4 regions of the Micromonospora sp. BS32 genome follow, and region 3 is predicted to be linked to each of the others. Evidence: riboswitches for the same ligand, from Rfam matches in the RefSeq annotation. Region 3 holds a riboswitch; each other region holds the start of a gene.
What was found. Region 3 has a riboswitch for cyclic di-AMP ahead of AC5RWQ_RS18765 (C40 family peptidase). Riboswitches for the same ligand answer to the same signal wherever they lie in the genome.
Positions count from the first base shown of each region.

Region 1 (4,203 bases), on a different contig from region 3:
GTGCCCGCGACGAGCACGGCGACCACCTGGGCGGGCCGGCCGGGCTACCTCGCCGGTGAGCTGCGGCAGCGGCAGACCGACGCTCTCGTTCCGGCCACTGTGGGCTCGCCGACCCACGACCGCAGCCTCGGCGACGTGCACCCGGTCCTCGCGCCGCCCGCAGGTCCGGCCGGTGCGCCTGCGGACCGGTCGGCCGCCGCGCCGGGTGTACCAACCGTGGCGGTGCCGGCCCTCGCCGGGCTCTCCCCGGCCGCTGCGGGGCCGCGCGCACCCCCCGGCTGAGCGCCGCGCCCAGCGCCGACCCGCGACCATCCCCGCCACGAACCTCACCGCCGCACCAGCCCGGCAACGGCCCGGCCCCGACGGCCGCGTCCCGCTCCGCGGCCGCGTGTGGACTCCTCTCTCGCAGCTGCCCCCGTGAGGTGCCGACCATGAACACCGTGCTCTACCAGTTCCTGATCGAGGTCCCGACCGCCGCCGCCATCTGGTCCGCCCTGCTCGTGCTCGCCCTGACCGTGCTCACCGTCCTCGTCGCCCGTCCCGAGCGGGAGCGCCCGACCGAGGATGCGCCCGCCGAGCCGCCGGCCGGCGACGCCGTCCTGGAAGTCGCCGACCTGCGCCGGTACGCCGACGAGGTCGCCGTCGCGGCGGCCGGCGCGGCGCAGACGGCTCGCCGTCGGCGGGAAGCCTGGCTGGCCGCTCAGGCGGAGGCCGACCGGGCCTGGACGGCGTACGACGAGGCGGAGGAGGCCGCCCGGCGCTTCGTCGGCGCCCGCGCGCTGCCGGCGCCGCGTACCCCGCGCACGCCCGCCGAGTACGCCGGCCGGGAGCGTTGGCTGCACCAGGCAGCGGTGGCCGCGCACTGGCGGGGTGAGCTGTCCCTGACCCAGCTGCGGGACGTCTTCGCGCATCGGGACGGCTGGGACCCGCGCCGGCACCCGGTTGAGCAGGAGGTGCTGCTGGCCCGGGCGGTCCGCGAGGGGCGCCGGGAGGCGTACCGGTCGGCCACCGAGCGGGAGCGGTCAGCGTGGCGGGACGCGGAGCTGGCCGCCGAGTCGGCGCGGGCGCTCGCCACCGAGGCGTACGCGGCGACCGAGCGGCTGCGGCCGGCCCGGGTGCCGGCCCGTCGGGCAACGGCGGTGGTGGCGCCGACGGCGACCGCGGCGCGCTGGCGGCCGGCCCGGGTGGGCTGACCGGGGCCGAATTGTTACCCAAAACTCGGTGAGCCGGGTCACGTCCACGCCGAACCGGTCATCCGGTAACAGCCGGTGACATCGACGCCGACGGTCCTCGGTGATTCTGGTAGCGACGTCCGATTGTCGCCCCATCGCGTCCGGATGGCGCACTGTCCCATCGAGCGACGCCAGTGCCGAAGTGCACCGGAAATTGCTCGCGCTGATCATGTTTAAGCAGTTCAGCGCGCTTGGCCGGGAGTGGACCCGCCAGTAATGTCGCCTCGGTCCGGTGCGGTTTCCGATCGCAAGAGGCGACGCCGCGTCGACCCGCTCAATCGTGAGATCACGAACCGGGGACCCACGCAGTTCTGGGGTGAATCCGCGGGCCACGGCCCGCGGTAGGGCGTTCTTCCCGCCCGAATCCGTCAGCTAACCCGGTAGGCGGTGTCGGAAGGAGTTCCCTTAGTGCAGTTCGACAACATTCCGCGGTTGTTCCCCCACCTCGGTAGCGGGGTGCCGTCGCCGGTCCGCTGCGCGGTCGCGCGCTGATCCCAGCATCCGCCTCGCCGTCCGGCATCGACCGGGCGGTCCCCCCGCCGAGCGGTCCCGCACCGAACCCGATCCCGCGCCTGGCCGACCGCCACGCGCCGATCCGGTGCGCCCGCCCCCGCTCCCGCACCGTGGAGGAACACTCGTGAAGCACCAGATGAAGCGGCAGTTGCGACGCCTCACCACCGAGCGCCCCTACCAGGTCGTCGCCGGCGCTGCCGCGGCCCTCGCGCTCGCCTCCGGGACCGCGGCCCTGGTCGCCGGCACCGACGACGCCCCCGTCCGGCAGCAGACCTCGGCCGCCGTGGCCGAGGCGGCCCCCCGCCTGAACGACGTCGCCACCCGCAGCGAGGTGCGCGTCGCCACCACCCCGTCGGCCAGCCCCTCGGCGAGCGCCTCGCCGTCGGCCAGCGCCGCCAAGGCCAAGGCCAAGGCGACGGCGGACCCGGACCTGACCCGTACCGCGGCGCCGAAGCCGCCGTCGTCGAAGGTCCTCAGCTACGACTACGAGGCCCAGACCACCTACTACAACTGCGGCCCGGCGGCGGTGCGCAACGCGCTCAGCGCGACCGGCATCGACCGCACCCAGGACGACCTGGCCGTCCAGCTCGGCACCACCGAGATGGGCACCAACTCGGCGGAGGACACCACCCGGGTGCTCAACGCCGTGGTGAAGGGCGACCCGTACCGGACCCGGATGTTCGAGGGCACCCCAAGCTCGGCGCAGATCGACCGGCTCCAGGCCGACGTGGTCAAGGCGATCACCGACAAGCGGGGCGTGGTGGCCAACGTGGCCGGCACCGCCACCGACGTCGACGGCGGCTGGCACTCCTTCCCCGGCGGCCACTACATCGCCGTGGTGGGCTACAAGAACGACGGTCGTACCGTCCGGATCGCCGACTCGGCCGACCCGAGCCTGCCGGCGTACTGGATCAGCACCGTGGACCTGGCGAACTGGATCGCCACCCGCGGCTACTCCGCCTGACCCGCGCCGTACTCCGGGCGCCGGCTCCCCTCGGGGGCCGGCGCCCGGCGTCGTTCCCGGGTCTCGCGGGCCGGTGCCCGTCGATGGCACACTGCGCCCCATGACCGACGGATCGGGTCCCCGGCGCGTTCTGGTGCTGCTGCACGGGATGGGCGCCACCGGCGACGTCTGGCTGCCCTGGGCGCCACTGCTGGAGCACCGCTGGCCGGGCCGCTGGCTCGCGCCGGACCTGGCCGGTCACGGCTGGTCGCCGCCGCTGCCCGGGTACTCCTTCACCGGCCTCGCCGGGCGGGTGGCCGCCGGGCTGGGCCCGGCCGGCGGGTCGGCGGACGGCCGGTCGGGGGAGCGCCTGGTGGTTCTCGGGCACTCGCTCGGCGGGGTGGTCGCGCTGGCGCTGGCCGCCCGGCACGCGGGCCTGCTGGTCGACGCCGTGGTCGGGCTCGGCATCAAGGCGGTCTGGTCGCCGGCCGAGCTGGCCAAGACGCGCGAGCTGGCCGAGCGGCCGGTGAGCTGGTTCGCCACCCGGGACGAGGCCGCCCGCCGCTACCTGCGGGTCGCCGGCCTCGGTGGGCTCTTCGCCCCGGACCACCCGGTGGTCCACGCCGGCCTGCGCGCCGAGGACGGCCGGTGGCGCCTGGCCATGGACCCGGCCGCCTTCGCGGTCGGCGCCCCGGACCTGCCGGGCCTGCTCGCCGGCACCGACGTCCCGGTGCTGCTGGCCCGCGGCGAGCACGACCCGATGGTCAGCGACGACCAGCTGGCGGCGCTCGGGGTCCCCGTGGTCACGCTGCCGGGCCTCGGGCACAACGCGCACGTGGAGGACCCGGCGGCGGTGCTGGCCCTGCTCGACCGCTACCTCTGACGAGACGCGGAACCGCGCCGCCCCCGAGGGGACGACGCGGTTCCGGCGTGCGCGGTGGCGCTACCGCTTGCTCTTCGCGAACTCGCCGTACGCCTTCAGCACCTCGTCGGTCGGGCCGTCCATCCGGATCACGCCGGACTCCAGCCAGATCGACCGCTCGCAGGTGTCCCGGATCGAGGCGAGCTGGTGGCTCACCAGGAACACCGTGCCGGCGCCCTCGCGCAGCTCGCGCACCCGCTGCTCGCTGCGCTTGCGGAAGCCCTCGTCGCCGGTGGCCAGCGCCTCGTCGATCAGCAGCACGTCGTGCTTCTTGGCCGCCGCGATGGCGAACCGCAGCCGGGCGGCCATGCCGGAGGAGTACGTCCGCATCGGCAGGCTGGCGAAGTCACCCCGCTCGTTGATCCCGGAGAACTCGATGATCTCCGGCGCCCGGCGGGCCACCTCCTCCGGCGACATGCCCATCGCCAGGCAGCCCAGCGTGACGTTGCGCTCGCCGGAGAGGTCGTTGAGCAGCGCGGCGTTGACCCCGAGCAGGGACGGCTGGCCCTGGGTGTAGACCGCGCCCCCGTTGACCGGGAGCAGGCCGGCGATCGCCCGCAGGATGGTCGACTTGCCGGAGCCGTTGCTGCCGA
Region 1 covers NZ_JBSSHR010000008.1:241,467-245,669, reverse strand. Annotated here, with positions in the region: gene AC5RWQ_RS15450 (hypothetical protein) at 1-282, shown strand, start outside; gene AC5RWQ_RS15445 (hypothetical protein) at 432-1,193, shown strand; cyclic di-AMP (ydaO/yuaA leader) riboswitch at 1,494-1,634, shown strand; gene AC5RWQ_RS15440 (C39 family peptidase) at 1,870-2,709, shown strand; gene AC5RWQ_RS15435 (alpha/beta fold hydrolase) at 2,810-3,571, shown strand; gene AC5RWQ_RS15430 (ABC transporter ATP-binding protein) at 3,632-4,203, opposite strand, start outside.
Region 1: another riboswitch for cyclic di-AMP. It lies ahead of AC5RWQ_RS15440 (C39 family peptidase); the one in region 3 lies ahead of AC5RWQ_RS18765 (C40 family peptidase).

Region 2 (4,203 bases), on a different contig from region 3:
CGAAGCAGAAGCGCGACCCGTTCCAGCTGGCGGGCGGGGTCCGGGAGCTGAGCACCTTCGGCGACCGACAGCGTGCCGCCCGGGCGGCGGCCCGGGAACGTCCGGAGGACTACCGCGACTACGCGCACGTGGTGGTGGACGAGTCGCAGGACGTCTCGCCGATGCAGTGGCGGATGGTCGGCCGGCGGGGCCGGCTGGCGTCCTGGACGGTGGTCGGCGACCCGGCGCAGACCGCGTGGTCGGGCGACCCGGCGGAGCTGGACCGGGCCCGCGACCAGGCACTCGGCCGCCGCCGGCGGCACCGGTTCGTGCTCACCACCAACTACCGCAACTCCGCGGAGATCTTCGCGGTGGCGGCGGCGGAGATCCGTCGGCTGCACCCGGACCTGGCGCTGCCGACGGCGGTCCGCTCCACCGGGGTCGATCCGGTCGCGCTGACCGTCCCGGCGGCGGAGCTGGCAGCCGCGACCGTGGAGGCGGTGGAGACGCTGCTCGCCGAGGTCGAGGGGACGGTCGGGGTGATCACTCCGGTGCCGCGCCGGGACGAGGTGGCCGGCTGGCTCGCCGACGGTACGGGCGCCGGCCGGCTCCAGGTGGTGACGAGCCTCCAGGCCAAGGGCATGGAGTACGACGGTGTGGTGCTGGTCTGCCCCAGCGAGATCCGCGCGGAGCCCTCCGGCGTGCGCACCCTCTACGTGGCCCTCTCCCGCGCCACGCAACGCCTGACCACCCTCGACCCCACTCCCTGACCCCCACCACCCCACCCCCGAGCGGGTGGGTTGGATATATAGCGATGTGAGCATAGGTTGGGTCGGGTGCGCGGCGGGGACGGAAGGTGTGGGCGTGGGCGGAGGGCATGACCACAGCGGGGCGGTCACCAACGCCGCGCAGCGGCACCGGGGGCGACTCTGGGCGGCCTTCGGGCTGCTCGCCGCGCTCATGGTGGTCGAGGCGGTCACCGCCTTCGGCACCGGTTCGCTGGCCCTGCTCTCCGACGCCGGGCACATGTTCACCGACGTGCTCGGCATCGGGATGGCCCTGGCCGCCATCACCGCCACCCGGCTCGCCGACCGAGACCCCCAGCGCACCTTCGGGCTCTACCGGCTGGAGGTGCTCGCCGCGCTGGCCAACGCCGTGCTGCTCAGCGGGGTCGCGGTCTACGTCCTGATCGAGGCGGTACGCCGGTTCGGCAATCCGCCCGAGGTGGTCACCGGCCCGATGCTCGCGGTGGCGCTGCTCGGCCTGCTCGCCAACGTCGCCGCGTTCGCCCTGCTCCGCCCGGGCGCCAAGGAGAGCCTCAACCTGCGCGGGGCGTACCTGGAGGTGGTCGGGGACCTGCTCGGCTCGCTCGGCGTGATCGGCGCGGCGCTGCTCATCGCCGGCACCGGCTGGTGGTGGGCCGACCCGGCGGTGGCCGTGGCGATCGGCGTGTTCATCCTCCCCCGCACGTGGCGGCTCGGCCGGGCGGCGGTGCGCATCCTGGTCCAGGCCGCGCCGGAGCACCTCCAGGTGACCGCGGTGCACGATCGGCTGACCGCCGTCCCCGGCGTGGCCGAGGTGCACGACCTGCACGTCTGGACGCTCACCTCCGGCATGGACGTGGCCTCCGCCCACCTGACCACCATCCCGGGCGCCGAGGTCGGGACGGTGCTCGCCGCCGCCCGCAGCGCCCTGCACGAGGACTTCCACATCGAGCACGCCACCCTGCAGATCGAGCCGGGCGCGTCGCCCGGCGGCTGCGGGCCGTCGCACTGGTAGTTAGCGGCTCCTTAAGAAATCCACCCCATTTATCCTCTTGTCCCTCCTTCAACAGGTTTCCCTCGCGTACCGTCAGTCACGAAACGGGCGGGTGTCACACCCGTACCGGTAGGCTCGGTCCCGGCCTCCGCCCGGCGGCGCCCATCGGTGCCGGCGGTGGCCGTCGCCTAATCGCCCTCGAGGCGAGCCGGGGAACCATGTTCGTGGGGTGCATCCGCGTCAGCGGTAGGGATCTTCCGTCCCGAACCCGTCAGCTAACCCGGTCGGCGGCTGACGGAAGGACATGTGCATGCACGTACGACGCACCACCGCGCGGCTGCTGGCCGCGGTCGCCGCGACGCTCGCCCTGGGCGTGTCGTCCGCGCCGGTCGCCACGCCGGCCGTGGCCGCACCCAGCACCGCCCGGCTCGCCGCCCCCGGCGACGACGACGAGGGCGGCAGCCCCGAGCTGCGGGCCCAGCTCGACGCGGCCAGCAAGGGCTGGCTCGACGCCCGGGCCGCGCTGGACCGCTCCACCAAACGGCAGCAGGCGCTCACCGCCCAGCTCAAGACTGTCGAGGCGGAACTGGGCGTGCGCAACGGCAAGGTCAGCGAGATCGCCGGCGTGGCGTACCGGACGGGCCGCCTCGGGCCGGTCTCGGCGCTGCTCAGCAGCTCCTCCCCGGAGGGCTTCCTGGACCGGGCCGCGGCGCTGGAGACGGTCGCCGCCAACGAGGACCGGGAACTGCGCAACCTCATCCGGACCCGGGACGAGGCCACCCGGACGCGCGCCGCGATCGACCGCGAAGTCATCGAGGAGCGCCGCCAGGTCACCGTGATGGCCAAGCGCAAGCAGCAGGCCGAGCGGGCGCTCGAGGTCGCCGCCGCCCAGAAGCCCGACCCGCCCGCCGCCGCCGACAGTGGCGGGTCCACCTCGGGTACGTCCACCGCGAACGCCAAGCCGGCGACCCGCAACCCCGACGGCTCCTGGCCGCCGGAGTCGTGCAGCATCGACGACCCGACGCCCGCCGACGGCTGCATCACCCCGCGGATGCTCAACGCGCTCCAGCAGGCCCAGGCCGCCGGCTTCAAGAGGTACGTCTCCTGCTACCGGCCCAGTGGCTCCGGCGAGCACCCCAAGGGGCGGGCCTGTGACTTCGCCGCCCAGGTCAGCGGCTTCGGCGGGGACGCCACCGGCGGCGACAGGACGTACGGCAACAACCTGGCCGCGTACTTCATCCGCAACGCCGACCGGCTCGGTGTGCTCTACGTGATCTGGTACCGGCAGATCTGGCTGCCCAGCAGCGGCTGGAAGTCGTACAGCGGGGCGGGCGGGGACCCGTCCAGCGACCACACCAACCACGTGCACCTGTCGGTGTACTGACCCGGGTACGCCGGTGGCCCGCCCCGGGCCACCGGCGTACGTCCCCGGCCGTACGCCGGATGTCGTCGCCCGGCCCACGACGGGCCGCTCCCGGCCGACGAGCATCGGGGACATGGCCAGACTCTCCCCCGACGCCCGCAAGACCCTGCTCACCCTGCACCTGGTGACCTCGCTGGGCTGGCTCGGCGCCGACCTGGTGCTGCTGACCCTCGGCGTCGCCGGGCTGCGGGGGGCCGACCCGGAGGTGGTCTACCCGGCGGCCGCGCTGCTCGTCACCTGGCTCTTCGCGCCGCTGAGCGTGCTGGTCTGGCTGGTCGGCGTGGCCAGCGCGCTGCTCACCCCGTGGGGGCTGCTCCGGCACCGGTGGGTGCTGGTCAAGCTCGCGGTGACCACGGTGATGCTGGGCCTGGTGCTGTTCCAGCTCACGCCGCGCATCCAGGCCGCCGCCGCTCCGGACGCCACCGCGCACCTGCGGGCCGACGTGGTGATCGCCCCGAGCGTCTCCACCGTCCTACTGGTCGCGCTGACCGTGATCTCCACCTGGAAGCCGTGGGGACGCACCCGCCGCGGTGTCACGGCCCGCCGGACACCGGTGGCGGCCGCCGCGGGCCGTCGCTGACCGGGGTGTGGTCAGCCGGTGGCCGGGCCGCCGCCGGCCTCCCTGCCCAGGACCGCGCCGAGCCGGCTGGCCAGCCCCAGGTGGGCGGCCCGGGCCTGGCGGAAGGCGTACCCGAACAGCGGCGCGGGCGCCGCCAGGGTGATCTCCACGTCGATCCGCAGCACGCCGGCCTCCTCCCGGAGCCGGGTGTGGTTGCGTACGGTCGTGCCGGGCTGCTGGCGGGCCACCGTGACGATCTCGTTGTCGGTCACCACCAGGACGTCGGCCTGGTAGGTGACCGGGAAGCGCAGCGGACCCACCTCCAGCCGGTCGGTGATCGCGTAGCTGGCCCGGGCGCCCGGGCGGGGCGGCAACCGGCGGACCCGGACGATCAGCGGGTGCAGCTCCTCCTGCCGGGCCAGGTCGCTCAGCAGCGCCACCGCATCCGCCCGTGAGCAGCGCGCCTGCACCGTGTAGCTGAACG
Region 2 covers NZ_JBSSHR010000006.1:89,108-93,310, forward strand. Annotated here, with positions in the region: gene AC5RWQ_RS11915 (HelD family protein) at 1-749, shown strand, start outside; gene AC5RWQ_RS11920 (cation diffusion facilitator family transporter) at 844-1,758, shown strand; cyclic di-AMP (ydaO/yuaA leader) riboswitch at 1,913-2,043, shown strand; gene AC5RWQ_RS11925 (coiled-coil domain-containing protein) at 2,048-3,121, shown strand; gene AC5RWQ_RS11930 (hypothetical protein) at 3,234-3,740, shown strand; gene AC5RWQ_RS11935 (SRPBCC family protein) at 3,752-4,203, opposite strand, start outside.
Region 2: another riboswitch for cyclic di-AMP. It lies ahead of AC5RWQ_RS11925 (coiled-coil domain-containing protein); the one in region 3 lies ahead of AC5RWQ_RS18765 (C40 family peptidase).

Region 3 (4,203 bases):
CGCCGCCGCGACCACCGGCGCCGCCGAGGCGGGCAGCCGCCACGACACCGGCAGCCGGTGCACCGGCAGGTCGGGGTTGTGCCGCAGCAGCACCGCCACCGCCGACTGCATCGGATCCCAGGTCAGGCCCGTCCAGCGCACGGTCTCGACCGTCGAGAACGGGTCGAGCTGCCCGGGATCACCCACGAACAGCGCCCGTTCGAACCTGCCGGCCACGCGCAGCAGGGCGTCCGAGCGCATCTGGTACGCCTCGTCGACGATCGCCCACGGCCACGAGCCCTCGGTGACGGTGGCCCACTTCGCGGCCGTACCGAGGACGACGGCCGGACCACCGAGGTCGGCGACCTTCGCGACGACCCGGACCGTCTCGTGGCCCTTCACCCGCTCCGAGGGCCGGTAGTCGGCGGCGGAGAGCCGGCCGATGCGCAGCTCGGGGGCCTTGCGGGCGAGCCGGTCGATGAGGTCGTCGACCTGCTCGTTGGTCTGCGCGATGATGATCACCGGTTCGCCGGCGGTGGCCAGCTCGACGGCGGCTCGCACGACGAGGGTGGACTTGCCGGCGCCGGGCGGGGAGTCGACCACCACGCCGCGGTGGGCGCCGGAGCGCAGGTCGGCGAGTACGGCGGTGATCACGCGCTCCGCCTCGACGGCGGGTGGCAGCTCCAGCCCCAGCATCGGCCCCTCCTCCCAGGCGCCCCGCACATTACCGGCAGCTGTTCCGCCCACCTGAGCGTCATCCGATCGTGGCGCCGGCGACGACTAGCCGGCGCGGCAACGGGTACCCGCGGCCGTCAGCCGGCTGGTCCGAGCGAGCTCGTGCGGTGCCGCGCGGTCGGGAACCGGCGCGGCGGCGGGTGCCGAACATCGGAGAGGTGATCCCCAAATGGCCAAATTCCTGCTCAAGTCGTCCTACACCGTCGAGGGGCTCAAGGGACTGAGCAAGGACGGCGGGACGAAGCGCGCCGAGGCCGTCCGGGCGATGATCGAGAGCCTCGGCGGCCGGATGGAGTCGATGTACTTCGGGTTCGACGAGCACGACACCTACGTGGTGTGCGAGCTGCCGAACCACCAGACGGCGGCCGGCATGGCGATCGCCATCCGGGCGGCGGGCGGTCTGGAGACGCGGATAACCCCCCTCCTGACCGCGGAGGAGGTCGACGAGGCGACCCGGACCAAGGTCGGGTACGAGCCTCCCGGCCAATGATCCGCTGGCGGCGGTCGAAGCACGCGGGCGCGAACCAGGGTTTGCGGATCCCCGGATAACCGGTCTCTGCCCCCGATGCCGGACGATCGGCGAAGCTCGGCGCATGAACATTTCCGGAAACACCATCTTCATCCCCGGCTCCACGAGCGGGATCGGGCTCGCCCTCGCGCTCGAGCTGCGGGCCAAGGGCAACACGGTCATCGTCGGCGGCCGGCGCACCGACCTGCTCGAGCAGATCGCCGCGGAGCACCCCGACATCGACACCGTGGCGATCGACACCGCGAGCGCCGCGAGCATCGACGCCGCCGCGAAGGAGGTGCTGGCGAAGCACCCGGACCTCAATGTCCTGGTCACGATGGCCGGCATTATGCGCATCGAGGACTGGCACAAGCCGGAATCGTTCCTCGCCTCGGCCGAGGCGGTGCTGACGACCAACGTGCTCGGCCCGATCCGCCTCATCGCCGCGTTCATCGAACACCTGCAGGCGCAGCCGGACGCCACCATCATCACCGTCTCCTCGGGCCTCGCGTTCGCGCCGCTCAAGATCACCCCGAGCTACAACGCGTCGAAGGCCGCGATCCACATGCTCAGCGAGTCGATCCGGCTGCAGCTCGCGGACACGACCGTGAAGGTCGTGGAGCTCGAACCGCCGGCCGTCCGCACCGCGCTGCTGCCCGGACAGGAGACGAGCGAGTACGGGATGCCGCTGGACGAGTTCGTGGCGGAGGTCGTCGGGCTGCTCGAGTCACAGCCCGACGCGAAGGAGATCCAGGTCGAGCGGGTGAAGTTCCTCCGCTACGGCGAAGCGCGCGGTAACTACGACCAGGTCGTCGCGATGCTCAACGCGTCCGACCCCCACGGGGAGTAGTTTCGGCCAGCCCCGGCGACGGGTGGCCGCTCACGGGACGATGGAGCCGCCACGACGTCGGGAAAACGGTTAAGCGTCACGTGAGGGTTACTGCAGGAAATCAGTGCGCAGGTTGAGGGTCAACATTAGGGAAGATTAAGAATTCGATTAGCGGAGCCTTACGTACGCATAATTTCCGGCACCCAATGTGCCCGCCTGACAGCGTAGTGAATTGGCGTCGCCGGCTCGTTGATTTCTTTGGGCCGTCCTCACTAATGTGGGTCAGCGTCCGTTCCGGATGTCGGTCTCCACCTGGAGTACCCCGGGACGGCCACCGCCGAGTCGCTGGACGTCACTGGCGTCGCCAGGCGAGCCGGGGAACCACCGCAGGTTTCGGGGTGAATCCGCATCAGCGGTAGGGCGCCTTCCACGCCCGAACCCGTCAGCTAACCCGGCAGGCGGTCGAGGTCGGTGCACCGTGGGGTGCGTCGGCCTCGAGTGGAAGGAGCCGAACCCGTTGCCACCCGTGCGCACCCGGCCCGCCAGACCGCGGCTGTTCACCAGAATCCTCGCCGTCGCGGCGGCGGCCCTGGTGGCCGTCGGGCCAGCGGCCCACGCCCACGCCGCACCGTCGGCCGCCGATGTGCAGCAGCAGATCGATGCGGCGTGGCAAAAGCTCGAACCCGTCATCGAGCAGTACAACAAGGTCCGGACGGAACTGGCCGCGAACCAGCGCAGATCGGCCGAACTGAGCCGGAGGATCGAGCCGCTCGCCAAGTCGGTGGAGGTCAGCAGGACCCAGGTCCAGGAGATTGTGGCGGGGTACTACAAGCAGGAAAGGTCGCTTTCCACATTCAACGCCCTGCTGTCCCGCGGCTCGTCGCCGACGGCGTTGGGGGATCAGCTCGCGCTCGTGAATCAGGTGGCAGATTCGGAGCAGCGACAGGTCACCCGGCTGTCGGCCCAGCAGGCGACCTACAACGCCGACAAGGAGAAGGTCGACGCCCTGATCGCGATACAGAAGCGCCAGCAGGCCCAGTTGGCGGCCCGCAAGAAGGCCATCGACGCCGAGATCAAGCGGTTGGATGCACTACACAGACAGATCGCCGCCACGGAGACGGCGGCAGCGGCCAAGGCGGCCGCGGACGCCGCAGCGGCCAGAGCCGCAGCCGCCGCGCAGACAGCCGCTACCACGAGCAGCACCTCACCCATCACGTCGACCAGTTCGCTGTTCATCGGTGGGAAGTGTCCCGCCGTCCCCAGCACGGGCAGCGGCGGCGTCGCGGCGAAAACCGCGTGCAATCAGATCGGCGAGCCGTACGTGTGGGCGGCCAACGGACCCGACTCGTTCGACTGCTCCGGGCTGACCCAGTACGCGTGGGCTTCCGCCGGGGTGCAGCTGGACCATTACACAGGTTCTCAATGGACCGCAGGTGTGGCGGTGAGCAGAGCGAACCTTCGCACAGGTGACCTCGTCTTCTTCTACGCCGATCACCATCACATGGGCATCTACGTCGGCAACGGGCTGATCGTCCACGCCCCGCACACCGGGGACGTGGTCCGAATGGCTCAGCTGGCGAATATGGAGTACAGCGGTGCTCGCCGCCCCGGCTGACCCGTCCGGTCCGGAGCCGCAGGTTCTCCACCTGAACGGGGCCCGGTCGGGGACGATGCCTACGGCGTGCCGGGAAGCCGGACCGTGACGAGGAGACCGCCGACGGGGCTGGGGACGAGGTCGAGGGTCCCGTCGTGGGCGCGGACGATGCTGTGCACGATGGCCAGGCCGAGGCCGACGCCGGCGTGTTCGTCGGTGCGTACGCGTTCCGTTCCGCGCTGGAAGGGTTCGGTGAGGGTCGGTACCAGTTCCGGTGGGAGCCGACGACCCGTGTTCTCGACCCGCAGCACGCTCGTGTCGCCGTGCGCCTCGGTGTGGACCGTCACGGTGCCGCCGGCGGGGAGGTTGTGGACGATGGCGTTCTGGACGAGGTTCGTCACCATCCGCGACAGGAGTTCGGCGGAGCCGCTGGTCTGGGCCGCCCCGCCGGTGACGTCCAGCGTGATCCGGCGCTGTTCGGCGAGGGGAAGCAGCGTTTCGGCGGCTTCTTCGGCGATGAGGGAGAGGTCGACGCTCTCGCGGGTGAAGTTTCCGCGG
Region 3 covers NZ_JBSSHR010000012.1:44,562-48,764, reverse strand. Annotated here, with positions in the region: gene AC5RWQ_RS18780 (AAA domain-containing protein) at 1-675, opposite strand, end outside; gene AC5RWQ_RS18775 (GYD domain-containing protein) at 884-1,204, shown strand; gene AC5RWQ_RS18770 (SDR family oxidoreductase) at 1,308-2,072, shown strand; cyclic di-AMP (ydaO/yuaA leader) riboswitch at 2,377-2,527, shown strand; gene AC5RWQ_RS18765 (C40 family peptidase) at 2,578-3,666, shown strand; gene AC5RWQ_RS18760 (sensor histidine kinase) at 3,726-4,203, opposite strand, start outside.

Region 4 (4,203 bases), on a different contig from region 3:
TCGCCAGGCCGGCCAGCCCCCCGATGGTCACCCCGGCGGAGAGGAACGCGAAGATCGGCACCGCGACGCCGGCGGAGAGCGGTCGGAACCGGTGCTCGAAGTGCTCGGCGAGCCCCGGCCCGGCGTCCGGGCCGCCGGCCGCCTCGCTGCGGATCACCGGGACGGTGAACGCGAGCAGGACGCCCGCGACGGTGGCGTGCACCCCCGACTCGTGCACCAGCACCCAGGTGACCGCCGCCAGCGGCAGCAGCAGCCACCAGGACCGCACCCGGCGCTGCACCAGCAGGGCGAACACGGCCAGCGGGACGAGCGCGGCCAGCAGCGGCGCGACCGACAGGCCCGAGGTGTAGAAGATGGCGATGATGACGATCGCCAGCAGGTCGTCCACGACGGCCAGGGTGAGCAGGAAGGTGCGCAGCGCCGAGGGCAGGAACCGGCCGACCACGGCCAGCACGGCGAGGGCGAAGGCGATGTCCGTCGCGGTCGGGATGGCCCACCCCTTCGCGGCGCCGCCCCCGGCGCCCGCCGCGATCAGGGTGAACAGCAGCGCGGGTACGGCCACCCCGCCGACCGCGGCCGCCACCGGCACCGCCGCCCGGCGGGGATCACGGAGATCACCGGCGACGAACTCGCGCTTGAGCTCCAACCCGGCGACGAAGAAGAAGGTCGCCAGCAGACCGTCCGCGGCCCAGGTGGCGAGGGTCAGGTCGAGGTGCAGGGCCGCCGGGCCGACCCGGAGGTCCCGCACCGACTGGTATCCGTCGGACCAGGGGGAGTTCGACCAGACCAGGGCGAGCAGCGCACCGGCGAGCAGCAGTGCCCCACCGACGGTCTCCTTGCGGAGAATGGCGGAGATGCGGCTGGTCTCGCCCCAGGAGCGGCGGGCGAACAGGTTGGCACGGCGCCGGTCGGCGTCGGTCACGGAAACTCCTCGTCGGCAGGGGTCGCGTCATCCATCGCCGACCAGACTTCCCGGCACACCAGGGTCAACCCTATCCGCCGCCGGGCGGGTGGTCGCCCAGTAGCCGGCATGCCGCCCGTCCAGGGGGTCGCCGCACGCGACGACGCCCGGCCGGGTGGATCCGGCCGGGCGTCGTCGTTCGCGCGGTGGTGCGCCCTCGGGGAGGGACGGGCGTCAGAGGCTGAGCTGCTGACCCGGGAAGATCAGGCCCGGGTCGGCGCCGACGACGCGCTTGTTGCGCTCGTACAGCGCCTGCCAGCCACCGGCGAGGTCCTTCGCGTCGGCGATCTCCGACAGGGTGTCACCCGCGCGCACCACGTACCTGTCCCCGCTGGACGCCGGGGCGCTACGCCGCTCGCTGCGGCTGCTGCGCCGCTGGTCGGACGACCGCTCCGACTTCGTGGTCGCCCGCTCGGTGCGCCGCTCGGACTTCTCCGACCGCTCGGACTTGCGCGACGACGACTTCTCCGAGGTGGAGTAGCTCTTCGTCGAGCCGCCCTTCTTGCCGCACACCGGCCAGGCGCCGATGCCCTGACCGTCGAGCACCTTCTCCGCGATCGCGATCTGCTCGCCCCGGCTGGCCAGGTCGGCGCGGGAGGCGTACTTCTTGCCGCCGTAGCCGGACCAGGTGCCCGCCGAGAACTGCAGGCCACCGTAGTAGCCGTTGCCGGTGTTGATGTGCCAGTTGCCGCCGGACTCGCACTGGGCGATCGCGTCCCAGTTGACGCTGGCGGCGCTCGCCGGGGCGGCCGGCGCCAGGACCGCGGCGACGCCGGTGACGGCGCCGACGGCGAGCGTGCCGACGGCGACGCGGCGCGAGCTGACCCGTCGGTGACGGGCGGTGTGTGCAGTTGACATCTGTGCTCCTCCACGCCGACGAGGTGAGCTGTCGGGTTCGGGCCGAGGAGCCCGGCCGCCGCAGGCGGCTTCACCCCGAGGTGACGTGCACCGAGGAACGTGTGGGTCCCCCGCTCCATGCCCAGCTGACAAGGTCCCACCGTCGGCGGCATGGATTAGGCGTTACCGACCGTGGTGTCCGCGAAGGCGGACCGGATCGACGTTAGGAGGCGTTTCGGCGATTTGCCCACTTCTTGTGAAGTTCTTCACCCGGTCAGGCGAGGGCCGGCTCTCTCCACTTGCGCCATCGCCACGAGGTCGGACAATGCCCTGCTCAGTGCGGCGAGCGCTGGCCCTGACCGGCGGCTGCCGTCCGCCCCGAGCAGGTGAGCTCCCCCGGCTGGAGCTGCACCCGGCTGGGACTCCAGACCTCCACCCGGTCACCCACCACTCTGGCCAACAGGCAGCTACCCCGCCGGTCCGCGCGCAGCGCCAGCCCCACGCTGCCGCCGTACGACGCGACGTCCCGGCGGACCCGGGGGTCGAGGCGGAGCCGGTCGAGGTACGCGCCGACGGACGCCTCGGTCGCCGCAGACCCGGTGGGCAGTTCCCGGCGCAGCCGCTCGGTGAGGTCGGGCGGAAGCGTGGCGGCCGGCCGAGGGGTCACCGGTGGGGTCCTCGGGCAGTCCACCTCGGTCACCGGCTCCATCCCCTCGGCCCGGTACGCCAGCCGGTAGCAGAGCGTCACCTCGGCGTGCCCGCTGTCCGACCCGGACCAGTCGGTCGTGGTGGCCTCGCCGTGCGTACGCACCACCATCGACACACCGCCGGCCCGGTCGGTGCCGTCCAGCGCCATCAGCTCCAGCTCCGGACGCCCCTGCACGGCTCGGCCGAACTCGTCGACCTCCCAGAGTCGCCCCCGCTCGATCGCGGCGGTCAGCTCGTCCAGTCGCCCGCGCGCCTCCCGCCGGGCCAGCGTCTCCGCGTCATCTACCTCGGCCCAGCCGCAGCCGGCGAGCAGCGCCGCCGCGAGCAGTGTTCCCGCGGCCACGGCCGCCCCTCGCCCCGTCACCCCCCGCATGACCGCATTCTGCCGCCCGGCCGCCACCGACACCGTCCGGCGTGGGCCTCGGACTGACCGTTTCCGGACAGCAGGACGGCGGCGCCGCCGACCGACACCAGCCCGCCCGGCGCCGCGATGGGCGCCCGGGTGAGCTTTTGAGCGCGGCCCCGACCGGGCGGACGCCCGGTCGGGGCCGTCGCGTCAGAGGGCGCGGGCCAGCCGGTCGGCGAGGACCCGGGCGAACCGGGCCGGGTCGGCCAGGTCGCCGCCCTCGGCCAGCAGCGCCATGCCGTACAGCAGCTCGGCGGTCTCGGTCAGCGCCGCGCTGTCGTCGCCCCGCTCGTGCGCGGCGCGCAGCCCGGTGACGAGCGGGTGGGTCGGGTTGAGCTCCAGGATCCGCTTGACCTGCGGCAGCTCCTGACCCATCGCGCGGTACATCTTCTCCAGCGTCGGGGTGATGTCGTGGGCGTCGCCGACGACGCAGGCCGGTGAGGTGGTCAGCCGGGAGGAGAGCCGGACCTCCTTGACGCTGTCGGCGAGCGCCTCGCCGAGGAAGGTGAGCAGGGCGGCGTACTCCTTGGCGCGCTGCTCCCGCTCGGCGGTGTCGGCACCCTCCGCCGCGGCGTCGAGGTCGACCTGGCCCTTGGCGATGGAGCGCAGCGGCCGGCCGTCGAACTGGCCGACCCGCTCCACCCAGACCTCGTCGACCGGGTCGGTGAGGAGCAGGACCTCGTACCCCCGGGCCCGGAACGCCTCCATGTGCGGCGAGTTCTCCAGCGTCGCCCGGGTCTCCCCGGTGGCGTAGTAGATCTCGCTCTGGCCCTCCTTCATCCGCGCGACGTAGTCGTGCAGGGTGGTCAGCTCGGCGGGGTCGTGGGTGGACGCGACGGAGACGACGTCGAGGATCGCCTCGGTGTTGTCCGGGTCCTCCAGCAGCCCCTCCTTGACCACCCGGCCGAACTCCGCCCAGAAGGTCCGGTAGCGCTCGGCGTGCGCGGTGCGCAGCTCCTTCACGGTGGCGAGGACCTTGCGGACCAGCCGCCGGCGGACGATCTGGATCTGCCGGTCCTGCTGCAGGATCTCCCGGGAGATGTTCAGCGACAGGTCGTGCGCGTCCACCACGCCCTTGACGAAGCGCAGGTAGTTCGGCATCAGCGCGGCGCAGTCGTCCATCACGAAGACGCGCTTGACGTAGAGCTGCACCCCGCGCCGGCCGTCGGCCATGAAGAGGTCGAAGGGGGCGTGCGCGGGGATGAAGAGCAACGCCTCGTACTCGAAGACGCCCTCGCCCCGCATGTGGATGGTCTCCAGCGGGTCGGTCCAGTCGTGGGCGACGTGCCGG
Region 4 covers NZ_JBSSHR010000025.1:18,676-22,878, forward strand. Annotated here, with positions in the region: gene nhaA (Na+/H+ antiporter NhaA) at 1-922, opposite strand, end outside; gene AC5RWQ_RS26810 (transglycosylase family protein) at 1,136-1,819, opposite strand; cyclic di-AMP (ydaO/yuaA leader) riboswitch at 1,818-1,991, opposite strand; gene AC5RWQ_RS26815 (hypothetical protein) at 2,133-2,849, opposite strand; gene htpG (molecular chaperone HtpG) at 3,063-4,203, opposite strand, start outside.
Region 4: another riboswitch for cyclic di-AMP. It lies ahead of AC5RWQ_RS26810 (transglycosylase family protein); the one in region 3 lies ahead of AC5RWQ_RS18765 (C40 family peptidase).